Regions from separate parts of the Brevibacillus sp. WF146 genome, predicted to be linked through region 3. Evidence: riboswitches for the same ligand, from Rfam matches in the RefSeq annotation. Region 3 holds a riboswitch; each other region holds the start of a gene.

Region 1 (4,636 bases), 410 kb from region 3:
CCCTGGTAAAAGCGGCGCACCTGCAGGCTGTAGGCGACGTTTTCAAACACGCTGAGATGGGGGAACAGCGCGTAGCTCTGAAACACCATGCCGCAGTTCCGCTGGTTGGCGGGCACATGGCTCACATCCCGCTCCCCGATGAAAATCTTTCCCGCGGTGGGGCTTTCAAAACCGGCCACACAGCGCATGGTCGTCGTTTTTCCGCAGCCGGAAGGGCCCAGAAGGGCGAAGAATTCGCCCTCGCGAATCTCCAGATTGACGTCTTCCAAAGCAGTGATTCCGTTGAATTGTTTATGCAAGTGTTCGATTCGAACCGACCCCATCCAAGAGCCTCCTTACTGGAATTTTTGCCGCCACTCGCTGCGCACCCGGTCGTAGTTGTTCACGACCCAGTCGACGTCCAGCTCCTGCGCGTGCGGGATGACTTTTTCCAGGGTAAGCGGCGTTTTCGACTCCACTTCTTTGGAGATCGGGATGTGGTACCAGTTGGCCAGCGTCTGCTGCCCTTCCTTGGACAGCAGGTAGTCAATCAGCGCCTTGCCGCCGTCGGGGTTCGGGCCGTCCTTCACCAGCGACACCGGGTTGACGATGACCGGCGTCTTGTCCGGCACGATGAAATCGATTTTCTCCCCCTTGGCCTTCATCTCGTACGCCATGAAGTCAAAGGCGATCGCAATGTGTGCCTCCCCTTTGGCGACCGCTTTGGAAGGAGCGGAGCCGGAGTCGGGCATGGCGCTCATCTGTTCCACCAGCTTTTTGAAGTAATCCCAGCCCTGCTCTTCGCCGCGGGCCATCAGTTGGCTCAGCACAGTGAGGGTCGCGGTGCCGGACGCGGCCGGGTTGGGCATCTGGATTTTGCCTTTCCATTTGGGATCGAGCAGGTCATCCCAGGTTTTCGGCGCCTCTTCCGGCTTCACCAGGTCGCTGTTGTAGGCGAACCCGAGCACGAACACCTCCGCGCCGATCCACTTCCAGTCCTTGTCGCGGAGTTTGATGCCGTCCCGCACTTCCGGCCAATCCTTGATCGCTTCCGGCGTATACGATGTGATGATGTCCTTGTCCTTGGCCGCCTCGAACGGCAGGAATCCGCCGCCGCCGTACCAGACGTCGCCCTGCGGGTTATCTTTTTCCGCGATCATGCGGTTGACCAGCACGTTGGTCCCGGCGTACTGCACGTTGATGGAGGACCCTTTGTAAGCCTTTTCAAAATTGAGCCCGATCTCTTTGGTCATATCCGGCGTCTCCGGCGAATAGAGCGCGATTGGTCCCAGTTCCTTCGCTCCCGCCGATCCGTTCCCTGCCGGTGTGCCGCCGGGCGAAGCCTCTTCGCCGGAGGAGCACCCCGCCAGGGCGACAGTGGAGAGCAGAACGGCCGTGGCTGCGACGTTCATCCATTTTTTCAACATGCGTCAGACCCCTCTTTCTATTTATTGTTGATCGAATAGTCAAACAGTTTGGCAGGAGAAAAAGAAAAACCCTCACGTAGATAAACACATCCCCTTGGGAGTGTGTTTACGGGTAAGGGTTTTCTCCGTTTCTCCGCCTAACCGTATGGGAAAATATGCTATCCGATCAACGTTTCTTCAAGTATAACCAGATCCATTTCTTTCTGTCAATGAAAACGCTCAAATTTTTCAGACAAGTCGGACTGCTGGAGTCTCCGGTCACGGTCACGAGACGCACGGGCATCTTACAAATTTTGCCCTTGATTTTGCCCCGTTTTTCTATATACTTGAACCATAACATAACTGCATAGATTATCCTCATCAAATACGATGAGGATAGAGGTCGCGGCTTTTATATGATTCTGGCACGAGATCCAGAGAAGATCGATGACTCCAGAGGAGGGAAAAGCCGCCGAAGTCCGCTGTGCATTCTCTGGGCACACGGGCTGGGGCTGTACCCGAAAGGGGCAGAACTGTCACGTTTGCGAGCCGGGCAAACGTGGTGTGCTATCTTCAACGAAGGCTTGGTGGGGATGTAACAATACCGCCCTGTTCGTTGTGGCGGTATTTTTTATGTCCGACCTTCCTTCCGACTATTTCATCAGAAAGGTCGTGCATGCACGCATGGAATCCAATCAACTGCAGCGGGGCCTCAAGGCCCGACACCTGACCATGATCGCCATCGGCGGCTCCATCGGCACGGGGCTGTTTTTGGCGAGCGGCGGCTCCATCCACTCCGCCGGTCCGGGCGGCGCGCTGGCCGCCTACGCGGCCATCAGCCTGATGGTCTACTTCCTGATGACCAGCTTGGGCGAGATGGCGGCTTTTCTTCCCGTCTCCGGTTCGTTTTCCACGTACGCGACGAAGTTCGTCGATCCGTCCCTCGGTTTTGCGCTGGGGTGGAACTACTGGTACAACTGGGCCATCACCATCGCCGTCGAGCTGTCGGCCGGGGCCTTGATCATGAAGTACTGGTTCCCCGACACGCCGTCCATCCTGTGGAGCGCCCTGTTCCTCGCTCTCATGTTTGGTCTTAATTATTTGTCCGTAAAAGGATACGGAGAATCGGAATACTGGTTTTCCCTGATCAAGGTGGCGACCGTCATCCTCTTCATCATCATCGGCCTGTTGATGATCCTCGGCATCATGGGCGGCGAAGCGGTCGGCTTCCGCAACTTTACCGTCGGCGAAGCGCCGTTCAACGGCGGCTTCATGGCGATGCTCGGCGTCTTCATGATCGCCGGCTTCTCCTTCCAGGGGACGGAACTGGTCGGGATTGCCGCGGGAGAAAGCGAAAATCCCGCCAAAAACGTGCCGAAAGCGATCAAGCAGGTGTTTTGGCGCATCCTGCTGTTCTACATTCTGGCGATCATCGTGATCGGGCTCTTGATCCCGTACGACAACCCCAACCTGGTCAACGGCGACATCGAGAACATCGCGATCAGCCCGTTTACGCTGGTGTTTCAAAAGGCCGGTCTCGCCTTCGCCGCGTCGGTGATGAACGCCGTCATCCTGACCTCCGTCCTGTCGGCGGGCAACTCCGGCATGTACGCCTCCACCCGCATGCTGTGGATGCTGGCCAAAGAAGGCAAGGCGCCCAAGCTGTTCAGCAAGGTAAACAAGCGGGGCGTTCCGGTCAATGCGCTGCTGCTGACCGCCAGCATCGGGATGCTCGCGTTTCTCGCCTCCCTGTTTGGCGACGGCGCCGTCTACATGTGGCTGCTCAACGCCTCCGGGATGTCCGGGTTTATCGCCTGGCTGGGCATCGCGATCAGCCACTACCGCTTCCGCAAGGCGTACGCAGCCCAAGGCCGCGACCTGAACCAACTGCCATACCGGGCGAAGTGGTTCCCGTTCGGCCCGATCTTCGCATTTGTCGTCTGCTGCTTCGTCATCCTCGGCCAAAACTACACCGCCTTCACCGGGGAGACGATCGACTGGAACGGCATTCTCGTGTCGTACATCGGCCTGCCGCTGTTTCTGATCGTCTGGCTCGGCTACAAGGCCGTGAAAAAGACGAAAGTGGTGCCGCTGCGGGAAGTGGATTTCTCCACTGACGAGACAACTGTATCCAACTAATACGTGAGGCAAAGGCCGGGGATTCCCCGGCCTTTCCTTTTTCACGACAATCTCTGCACAAAGCGCCCCATCCGCTCCAGCGCCTTTCGGAGCTGATCCAGGGAGGTGGCGTAGGAGCAGCGGATGTGCCCTCTGCCGCTGTCGCCAAACACGTCGCCCGGCACCACGGCCACCTTTTCCTCCATCAGCAGCCGCTCGGCAAACTCGCTGGCGTCCAGCCCGGTGGACGCCAGCGAGGGAAACGCGTAAAACGCCCCTTCCGGCTCGTGGCAGGCCAGGCCGATCTCCTGGAATCCCTGCACGACGAAATTGCGCCGCTGCCGGTAGCTTTCCACCATCTGCTCCATGTCCGCCTGACCATGCCGCAGCGCCTCCAGGGCGGCCATCTGCGCCATCACCGGCGCGCAGAGCATGGTGTACTGGTGAATTTTCAGCATGCCGCCGAGCAGGTCCGCCGGCGCGCAGACGTAGCCGAGGCGCCAGCCCGTCATCGCGAACGCTTTGGAAAAACCGGAGATCAGGATCGTCCGGTCCTTCATCCCGGGCAGGGCGGCGATGCTCTCATGCCTGCGGCCATAGCTCAGCTCCGCGTAAATCTCGTCGGAGATGACCAGCAGATCGTGCTTTACGAGTATCGGCAGCAGCCGCTTCCACTCCTCCGCCGACATCGTGCTGCCGGTCGGATTGTTCGGGTAGCAGAAGATGATCGCCTTGGTGCGCGGCGTGATGTGCGCCTCCAGCTCCTCCGGCGTCAGCTTGAACGACTGCTCCGCGCGCGTGTGCAAAAACACCGGCACCCCGCCGGCCAGACGGATGACCGGTTCGTAGGAGACGTAGCAGGGCTCGACGACCAATACCTCGTCGCCGGGATCGACGATGGCCCGCAGCGCGATGTCAATCGCTTCGCTGGCGCCGACCGTGATCAGCATCTCGGTTTCCGGATGGTACGAGACGGCGAAGCGCTCCTCCAGGTACTTGTGAATCTCCCTGCGCAGCTCGATGAGACCGGCGTTGGAGGTATACGACGTGTAGCCCCGTTCCAGCGAGGCGATGCAGGCTTCCCGCACGCGCCACGGGGTGACGAAATCCGGTTCCCCTACCCCGAGCGAAAT
Region 2 (4,636 bases), 1.9 Mb from region 3:
CAGGGAGGAGGAACGTATGGAACCGATTGTGCTGCGCGGCCATCATCTGCTGTGCGTTCACGGGTTTCAGGGGATGGGGTACAGCCCCGCGTTTGTCGCCAAAATGGGGGAAATCGTCGAGCGGATCCGCGATCCCCGGCAGGATTTTCCCATTCGGGTGGTGCGGGGATTCGACGACACGTGCCAGGCGTGTCCCAACAAGGGAGCGGAACGGTGCGAAGCTTCTCCCGATTCGGAAGAGCACGTGCAGACGCTGGACTGCAACGTTTTGTCCCATCTGGGCTTGACGGCGGGAGAGGTCTACTTCAAATCGGAACTGGTGGAGCGCACCCGCCGCCTGGTGGAACCGGACGATCTGGCCTTCCTGTGCGCCGGATGCTCCTGGTACGAATACGGCGTGTGCCGCGAGGGCATCGCCCGCTTGCGCCAGACAGAGGCCGCCAGCAGGCAGGAGCGGAAAACCGCCCCATAGCCGGAAAGGAGAGAGAAAATCGTGACGGACGAAGAGCGCAGCGTATTGGAAAAGCTGGGGTTCCGGTTGGAGGACGGCGCGGTGAAACATCTCAAGCTGGGGATCGTAGAACGATGTGAGGTCTTTGAGGGATTTGCGTCTCTCGCGGAGTTGGAGGCCTTTGCAAAAGCGATGCTGCGCACCCGCTGCCGGCTAAGTAAAACGGCCGCACAGCCAGGCGGCGAGAGGCAGACGCGCGGCAAAAGGAGATGAGTGGAGTCAGCATGGAGACCAGAGAGATGCTCTTGCGGGCGTTGAACGAAGTGGAAGCGTGGGAACGGGATCAGAAGGACCTGTGGTTCTGGGAAAAGCTGGGTCGGCTGCCGTTTGTGCTTTTGGACCGCGTTACGCCCGCCGTCGTCAGGGAGAAGCTGGGGACGGCTGTCGATGAAATGGCCGCCTTTCTGGAGCAGGGGGGTACCTATCTGGTAAGCGACGAGTCGGTGTATGCGCGGTTCCAGGAGGCCCAGCCGGGAACGGGACGGCCCAAGCAGGAGGACGTCAAGAGATTGCCGCTGGTCACCATGGACAAGGTGGCAGCGGAAATGGTGGCATCCCGCGCCGCGTTTGCCACGGTGCAGGGAGCGACAACGGGGTTTGGCGGGCTGTTCACCCTGGCGATCGACGTCCCGCTGCTGTTGGGCACCTCGCTCAAGGTGCTGCAGGAGATGGCGCTCTGTTACGGATACCGCCCCGAGGAGAAGCGGGAGCGGCTGTTCATCGTCAAATGCCTGCAGTTTGCCTCTTCCGACATCGTCGGCAAGCGGGCGATCCTGGAGGAGCTTTCCCGCTTTGACGAGCCCGAAAGACAGCGGGATGTCATCGCCCAACTGCAGGGCTGGCGGGAAGTGGTGGTGACGTACACGGAAAACTTCGGCTGGAAAAAGCTGTTTCAGATGGTGCCGGTGGCGGGCATGCTGTTTGGCGCTTACCTGAACCGCTCCACCGTGCAGGATGTGGCGGAAACGGGCCGGATGCTGTACCGCAAGCGGCGGATTCTGGAGCGGCTGCGGCAGGAGGAAGCCGGAGCCTGACGGGCAGGATGTCCCGCGCACTCCGGCTTTCCCCGCTGCCTGAGCAGCACAGGACAGGCCGCGTGATTTCGGCTATTTAAGTCCACTCCTCGCGCGTGATCGCGAAGATCAGGTGGTCTTCCCAAACGCCGTTGATCTGCAGATACCGAAGCGACAGCCCTTCCCGGCGGAAACCGGTCTTTTCCAGCACGCGGATGGAGGCCCCGTTGCGAGGCATGACCGCCGCCTGTACGCGGTGCAGCCCGGCTTCCGCGAACGCGAATCGCAGCGCCTGCCGGACGGCCTGCGTCATGCAGCCGCGGCCGCTAAGGGACTGGTCGAGATAATAGCCCATGGTGGCGTTTTGCCAGGCGCCCCGGACGACGTTGGAAAGGTTGACGCGGCCGATCAGCTCGTCGTTCTCCCGCAGAAAAACGCCAAAGGCGTAGGCGGTTCCCGCCGCGAAGTCGCGCTCGGCAGCCGCCAACTGCTCCCGCTGTCCCTCCAGGGTGAGAAACGACGCGGGGCGGATCGGTTCAAACGGTTGAAAAAACGCCTGATTGCGGACGCGCAGCGCCAACATGGCCGGCGCGTCTTCCGCCGTCAGGGGGCGGATGTACACGCTTTGTGCCAGCGAAGACATGGAGCGGTCCTCCTTTTCTCCGGACGGAATCTGGGGACCGTCAGTGTACCACGTTTGCGGCCGCCTGAAAAGACGGTCCCGGCAGATTGCGCCAGGACCGTATGGATGCGGACGCGCACCGCTCCTCCGCTACGCCAGCGACTTTCCATTCAGAGGTTGCCACCCGGGGAGGATTTTGATAGAGTAAAAGGAAATTCAATAGCGTATCAACAAATAGAGGTGCGCTGCGGAAGAGTACGTCTTGCCATACAAACGCGGGGGGCGTGGAAAGACGGAAAGGCCAAGGCGCCGAAGTTCTGGCCGTACCCCTCGGACGGCGAGGGCTGGGGTTCCCGTGAACAACGGTCGCCCTGTCATGAAAGGCACGGCCTTTCGTGGAGCGCTATTTACGGTTTGCTTTCAGGGATCAAAAAGCAATGAGGATAGCGTCTGCACTCATTGCTTTTTCTACATTTCCACATACAGTGTCATGGAGGAGATTCACAGTGAACATGATGGATGCGCATGAAATTATCTCGTTTATCCAAAAAAGCGAAAAGAAAACGCCGGTGAAGGTATACCTGAAAGGAGACCTGGACGGCATCGATTTCGGCGCAAACGCCAAAACGTTTATCAGCAACGGCACGGGCGTGGTCTTCGGCGAATGGAAGGAAATCGAGCCGGTGCTGCAACAGCATAAGGACAAAATCGCCGATTACGTGGTGGAAAGCGACCGCCGCAACTCCGCCATCCCGCTTCTGGACACGAAAGGCATCCAGGCGCGCATCGAGCCGGGCGCGATCATCCGCGACCAGGTGAGCATCGGCAACAACGCCGTGATCATGATGGGGGCGGTGATCAACATCGGCGCCGTCATCGGCGAAGGCACGATGATCGACATGAACGTGGTCGTCGGCGGACGCGGCACCATCGGGAAAAACTGCCACATCGGCGCCGGTGCGGTGATCGCAGGCGTAATCGAACCGCCGTCCGCGCAGCCTGTCGTGATTGAAGACGACGTGGTGGTCGGCGCCAATGCGGTGATTCTGGAAGGCGTTCGCGTCGGCAAAGGTTCCGTCGTGGCCGCCGGCGCGGTCGTCATCGAGGACGTTCCGCCGAACGTGGTCGTGGCCGGCACTCCGGCGCGCATCATCAAACAGATCGACGAAAAAACACGCTCCAAGACGGAGATCAAGCAGGAGCTGCGGCAGCTGTAGGAGCGTGAGTGAAAAGATGGCTACGGACTGGCGTTCGCTCGACGAACAGTACATTGTCTCGACGTACAAACGGCTGCCGATCGCAATCGCCAAAGGAGAGGGCAATTACCTGTACGACACCGACGGCCGGGCGTATCTGGACCTGTTTACCGGACTGGCCGTCAACGTGCTGGGCCACTCCCATCCGCGGATTGTCCAGGCGCTCCGGGAGCAGGGCGAGCGGTTTCTGCACATCTCCAACGTCTTTCTCAACCCGCCGGCGATCCGGCTGGCGCAGCGGCTGATCGACAACACCATCCCCGGCAAGGTCTTTTTCTCCAACTCCGGGGCGGAGGCGACGGAAGCGGCGATCAAGCTGATCCACAAATGGACGAAAGCGGAGGGGGCCGGCCGGACGGGGATCGCCGTCCTGCGCAACAGCTTTCATGGGCGCACGCTGGGGGCGGTGCGGCTGACGCGGCAGCCCCACGTCTATCAGGATTTTCCCCAGCCCGACTTTCCCGTCTACGAGCTGGATGCAGAAGACGCGGAACAGCTTCGCGCGGTCTGCCGGAGCGAGAAGCCGGCGGCCCTCCTGATGGAGCCGGTGCTCGGCTCCGGCGGCGTGGTGCCGCTCTCCGAAGCGTTTCTGCGGGAAGCGGAGGCGATCTGTCGGGAAGAGGGCGTGCTGTTTGCTATGGATGAAATCCAGACCGGCATGGGCCGTACGGGCCGTCTGTTCGCGTATCAGCACGCCGGAGTGACGCCCGATTTGATCCTGTTTGCCAAAGGAGTGGGCGGGGGCCTGCCGCTCGGCGGGGTGATCGCCGGCCAACGGCTGATGAATCTGTTTAAGCCGGGGGATCACGGCACGACCTTTGCGCCCTCGCCGCTCTCCGCCGCGCTGGGCAACGCGGTGCTGGACGAATTGCTCGACCCGGCCTTCCGCGCCCATGTGAGCGACGTGATCGGCTACCTGTGGGGACGTCTGGAAGAGCTGAGACAGCGCCTGCCGGAGCAGCTTCAGGCGCTGCGCGGCAAAGGCATGATGGTGGGCATTCCTCTGCACGCGACGCCCGAAGAAGCGGCCCGGCTGCAGCAAAACCTGCTGGCCGAGGGCATCCTCGTCGACGTGACGCAAAAGACGATCGTCCGCCTGCTGCCTCCGCTCACCTTGACGCGGGCGGATGTGGACCGGTTTGTGGATGTGTTTGCCCGCCAACTGACGGCGCTCGGCACCGGAAAGGAAGTGTAGAGGGATGACCGATTCCCCGTTTGTACGGATTCGCCGCGA
Region 3 (4,636 bases):
ACAAACCGAGAAGAGAATGCAGCTTGTGGTTCAGAAAGCTATGGCCTTTTGCCATACAATGGTCCCCCTTTCAATTGTAAGTAGCGTTCTTTGGTAAATCTTTTCCCCACTATCCTAACCCATTGCCCCGCCGGTTAGACATAAACCGCAGCAGCCTGCCGTCCCTGCCGCACGGCTTGGCAAATTGTGTCGGAAAACGGAAAAAAGTTGGGCAAAACGTTGAACCACAACCAATTGTACTCCTGTCTTCTAGGAGCGTCAAGACAGTGAATAGACTAATTCCATTGTTGGATTACACGTATCAATGGTCCGATTTTTCTATGAATCTGTCATAGACACGGCCGCTCTCTCATAGTCTGGTACCAAACAGGTTGACCAATCGGCTGCAAAAGACCGGCGTCCGCAGGAGGGTCCGACAGCGGACAAGCTATCGCGCGGCCTGCAGCCGGGAAGGAGGATCGCGAAATGAAAGAACCGGATCAACTGGGAGCCCTGCTGCCTTCCCGCGTCATCGCCGATATCGAGCGCATCCACATGCCCTATCTTGGCTATCACTTGCTGCGGGAGCACCTCACCCGCACGCTGCTGGGCGAAAGCGAACCGCCCATTCTCCACTGGCTGGGAAAGGAAATGGGGCGGCAGATTCCCATCCGCTCCGCCAACGGCCTGGTGTTTCCCTTTATCCGCCTGGGGCTGGGCAAACTGGACCTGCTGGAAGACGGGGAGCGGCAGCTTCGTTATCGCCTGACCCATACCATCTATCGCTACATGTCGCCCGACCGGATCAACCGTTCCCTCTCCCTGGAGTGCGGCATCATCGCCGGCGCTGTCGGCCGCTGGAAGGAGCAGGAGACGGAAGCCCGGATGGAGGCGGAGGAGACGAGCAGTGTCCTGATCACGGTCCGCTGGTAAGGTCTTGCCGGGACGGGTACGGGCCGGACGGACAGGATTCGGACGGTGAGGCAACGTATCGCCGCCGCAAAAAGATTTCCCCGTAAAAAATCCTCCCGTAAAAAATCCCCCCCTTTTTCCGCGGCGAAAAAAGGGGGAGGCAGCATGTGGCGTCGCTATTGGTTTGTCAGTCGGGTTACACCCCGTGCACGACCGCTGTTTCCGCCACGTCGAGGCCGTATGCGGTGTGCAGGCTGCGCACGGCCCGCTCGGTGTGTTCCGCCGGGATGACGCAGGAGACCTTGATGTCGGACGTGGAGACCATTTTGATCGTGATCTCCTGCTCGGCCAGCACGCGGAACATCTCGGCGGCCACGCCCGGATTGTGTACCATGCCGGCTCCGACAATCGAGACCTTGGACAGGCCCTCTTCGTACTCCACTTTTTCAAAGCCGAGCTGATCCCGGTGGGCGTTCAGCGTGTCGAGCGTCTTTTTCAGGTCGCTCCCCGCCACCGTGAAGGAAATGTTGGTCACGGCCGCGTCGTACGAGCTTTGGATGATGATGTCCACGTTCACCTGGTGATCCGCCAGCGTGTTGAACAGACGGGACAGCGTGCCCACGCGCGCGGCCATTCCCACAACCGTCACCTTTGCGACGTCTTCGTCGTGGGCGACGCCGCTTACTACTCTTCCTGTTTCCATATGCGCAACCTCCTCTACGTACGTGCCTTCTTCTGTCGTAAAGCTGGAGCGGACGACCAGCCGGACCTTGTGGGTCTTGGCCGCCTCCACCGAGCGCGGATGCAGCACGCCCGCCCCCAGGTTGGCCAGTTCCAGCATTTCGTCATAGGAAATGCTGTCCAGCTTGCTCGCCGTCGGAACCACACGCGGGTCGGCGGTGTATACGCCGGCCACGTCTGTGAAAATTTCGCATTTGTCCGCGTTGAGGCTGGCTGCCAGTGCCACCGCGGACGTGTCCGAACCGCCGCGGCCCAGCGTGGTGATCTCGCCCGCTTCGCTGACTCCCTGGAATCCAGCCACGATGACGACCCGGCCGCGCGCCAGCTCCTTCCGAATCCGTTCCGTCTCGATATGGGTGATCCGCGCCTTGCCGTGGATCGATTCGGTCGTCACTCCCGCCTGCCAGCCCGTCAGGGAAATGGCGTCATACCCTTTTTGGTGCAGCGCCATCGCCAAAAGCGCAATCGACACCTGCTCGCCTGTCGCCAGCAGCATGTCCATCTCCCGCTCCGACGGGTAGGGGGAAATCTGTTTGGCCATGTCCACCAGCACGTCCGTGGACTTGCCCATCGCCGACACGACGACGACCATGTCGTGTCCCGCTTCCTTATATTGTATAATCCGGTCCGCTACTTTCATAATCCGTTCGATGGTACCTACGGAGGTGCCTCCGTATTTATGCACGATCAACCCCATGCGGCTTCTCTCCCTTTTCCTATTCAACATGATTTCTCGTTTGATTCTTCTCTGTCAGGCCATCTTCGTTCCATTTTCTGTTGGAACATGCCGTTTTTCTCACTCTTGCAAAAAAGGCAGCGACGAGGATACACCTGTCACTGCCTGCCAGTTCGACATACCGGTTCCTCCTTCCCTTGACCACGTGAACAGTTGAGCATGACGGAACACACCCTGTTCCATCCTCAACCGACATCGTGAGATAGCTCTCCATCCGGCAACGGGTGATTGCGCGGATGACAGTCCTGCGCTTGTTCAACGCAGGCCCAGCACGGAGGAAGCGGGCCTTTCTCCGTACTTCGGCGAATTCCCCTTTCCCGTACCCGTCACAGATGCCCGATCTCAGGGAGGTACTCATGGTTTTCGCGCCTCTACCTCACTCCAAACGGGAAGTGAGGCTTGTTATGCTGTTTGTATGGGATTATACCATGAAGCCGCCTCGGGTTCAACGACCTTTTTGGCGTTACGTTTCCATCTGCCGAAGATGGCGGATAATCTCGCGGGCCAGCTTGTCGCCGATACCGATCTGCCGGAAGTCCTCCACCGTCGCTTCTCGCATCTTTTTCAGCGAGCCAAAATGCTGGAACAACAGCTTGCGCCGCTTTTCGCCGACACCGGGAATCTCGTCCAGCCGGGACGAGAGCATCGTCCTGCTGCGCGCCTGCCGGTGAAACGTGATGGCAAAGCGGTGCACCTCGTCCTGGATCCGCTGCAGCAGGTAAAACTCGTAGCTGTCCCGGCGAAGCTCCACCGGTTCCGGCGGATCGCCGTAGAGCAGTTGGGCCGTCCGGTGCTTTTCGTCCTTGGCCAGGCCGCAGACGGGGATGTAGAGCCCCAGCTCGTTTTCCAGCACGTCCATCGCCGCGCTGATCTGCCCTTTGCCGCCGTCGATGACGATCAGGTCGGGCAGCGGCTGGTTTTCCTTCAGTAGGCGGGTGTAGCGGCGGCGGATCACTTCCCGCATCGCCCCGTAGTCGTCCGGCCCCTCGACGCTTTTGATCTTGAATTTGCGGTACTCTTTCTTGTCCGGCCGGCCGTCGGTAAAGACGACCATCGCGGACACCGGTTCCGTGCCCTGAATGTTGGAGTTGTCAAACGCCTCGATGCGGTGCGGCGTGCCAATTCCGAGCACGTGCCCCAGATTGTGCACCGCCTGGATCGTCCGCGCATCGTCCTTGGACATCAGCGCAAACTTTTCCTGCAGGGCTATCCGCGCGTTTTCGGAGGCCATCTGCACCAGTTCCCGCTTTTTGCCCCGCTTGGGCACGTACACCTTGACGCCCAGCCACTCCGCCAACAGCTCCGGCTCGCTCTGCTCTGGCAGCAAAATTTCCTTGGGCAGTGCGTTCTGCTTGTCGTAGTAAAACTGGGTGACGTAGGACATAAAGTCCTCCGCCTCGTCGCCGTAGTACGGAAACGACGTCGTCTCCCGCTCGATCATCTTTCCCTGCCGCATGTAGAAAATCTGGACGCACATCCAGCCCTTGTCGACGGCAAAGCCGATGATGTCACGGTCCACCGTGTCGGTAAAGGTTACCTTCTGCTTCTCCATCACGGCTTCGATGCTGCGGATCTGGTCGCGAAGCTCCTTGGCCCGCTCAAACTCCATGTTTTCCGCCGCCTGCAGCATCTTTTCCGTCAGCTCCCGCTTCACCTCCTCGTGACCGCCGTCGAGAAAGCGGCAGATCTCTTCCACCAGCCGCTGGTTCTCTTCCGCGGGTACCTCATGGACGCAGGGAGCCAGGCACTGCCCCAGATGGTAGTACAGACAGACCTGCTTCGGCAGCGTTTTGCACTTGCGCAGCGGGTAGAGGCGGTCCAGCAGCTTCTTTACCTCGGATGCCGCCCCCGCGTTGGCGTAGGGACCAAAATAACGCGCCTTGTCCTTGACCACCTTGCGGGTGATTTCCAGGCGCGGATGTTTTTCGTTGGTGATCTTGATGTACGGATAGGTTTTGTCGTCCTTCAGCATCACGTTGTAGCGCGGATTGTGCTGCTTGATCAGGTTGCACTCCAAAATCAGCGCTTCGATCGCCGAGGAGACAACGATGTATTCAAAGTCGGCAATTTCGCTGACCAATAACTGCGTCTTGCCGTCGTGACTGCCCGTAAAGTAGGAACGGACGCGGTTCTTCAGCACCTTGGCCTTGCCCACGTAGATGATGTCTCCGTCCTTGTTTTTCATCAGGTAGCAGCCCGGCTTCTCCGGCAGGACGGCCAGCTTGTCTTTCAAGGAGCTGTTCACGGCTGCCCCCTCCTTTCTTCATG

The links. A riboswitch is a leader RNA that binds a small molecule or an ion and turns the genes downstream of it on or off. The one in region 3 is predicted to bind lysine.
Region 1: it holds a riboswitch for lysine, as region 3 does, so the genes downstream of both, A6764_RS19120 (amino acid permease) here and A6764_RS17180 (aspartate kinase) in region 3, are expected to answer to the same signal.
Region 2: it holds a riboswitch for lysine, as region 3 does, so the genes downstream of both, dapD (2,3,4,5-tetrahydropyridine-2,6-dicarboxylate N-acetyltransferase) here and A6764_RS17180 (aspartate kinase) in region 3, are expected to answer to the same signal.

Annotation. Positions count from the first base shown of each region.
Region 1 covers NZ_CP109943.1:3,866,359-3,870,994, forward strand. The annotation lists gene A6764_RS19110 (ABC transporter ATP-binding protein) at 1-323, opposite strand, end outside; gene A6764_RS19115 (extracellular solute-binding protein) at 336-1,406, opposite strand; lysine riboswitch at 1,775-1,963, shown strand; gene A6764_RS19120 (amino acid permease) at 2,070-3,524, shown strand; gene A6764_RS19125 (aminotransferase) at 3,566-4,636, opposite strand, start outside.
Region 2 covers NZ_CP109943.1:1,595,705-1,600,340, forward strand. The annotation lists gene A6764_RS07835 (DUF1284 domain-containing protein) at 17-472, shown strand; gene A6764_RS07840 (hypothetical protein) at 494-724, shown strand; gene A6764_RS07845 (EcsC family protein) at 736-1,545, shown strand; gene A6764_RS07850 (GNAT family N-acetyltransferase) at 1,622-2,167, opposite strand; lysine riboswitch at 2,374-2,560, shown strand; gene dapD (2,3,4,5-tetrahydropyridine-2,6-dicarboxylate N-acetyltransferase) at 2,653-3,363, shown strand; gene A6764_RS07860 (aspartate aminotransferase family protein) at 3,380-4,597, shown strand; gene A6764_RS07865 (N-acetyldiaminopimelate deacetylase) at 4,602-4,636, shown strand, end outside.
Region 3 covers NZ_CP109943.1:3,461,274-3,465,909, forward strand. The annotation lists gene A6764_RS17170 (succinate dehydrogenase cytochrome b558 subunit) at 1-55, opposite strand, end outside; gene A6764_RS17175 (DUF2507 domain-containing protein) at 466-912, shown strand; gene A6764_RS17180 (aspartate kinase) at 1,088-2,329, opposite strand; lysine riboswitch at 2,564-2,750, opposite strand; gene uvrC (excinuclease ABC subunit UvrC) at 2,832-4,613, opposite strand.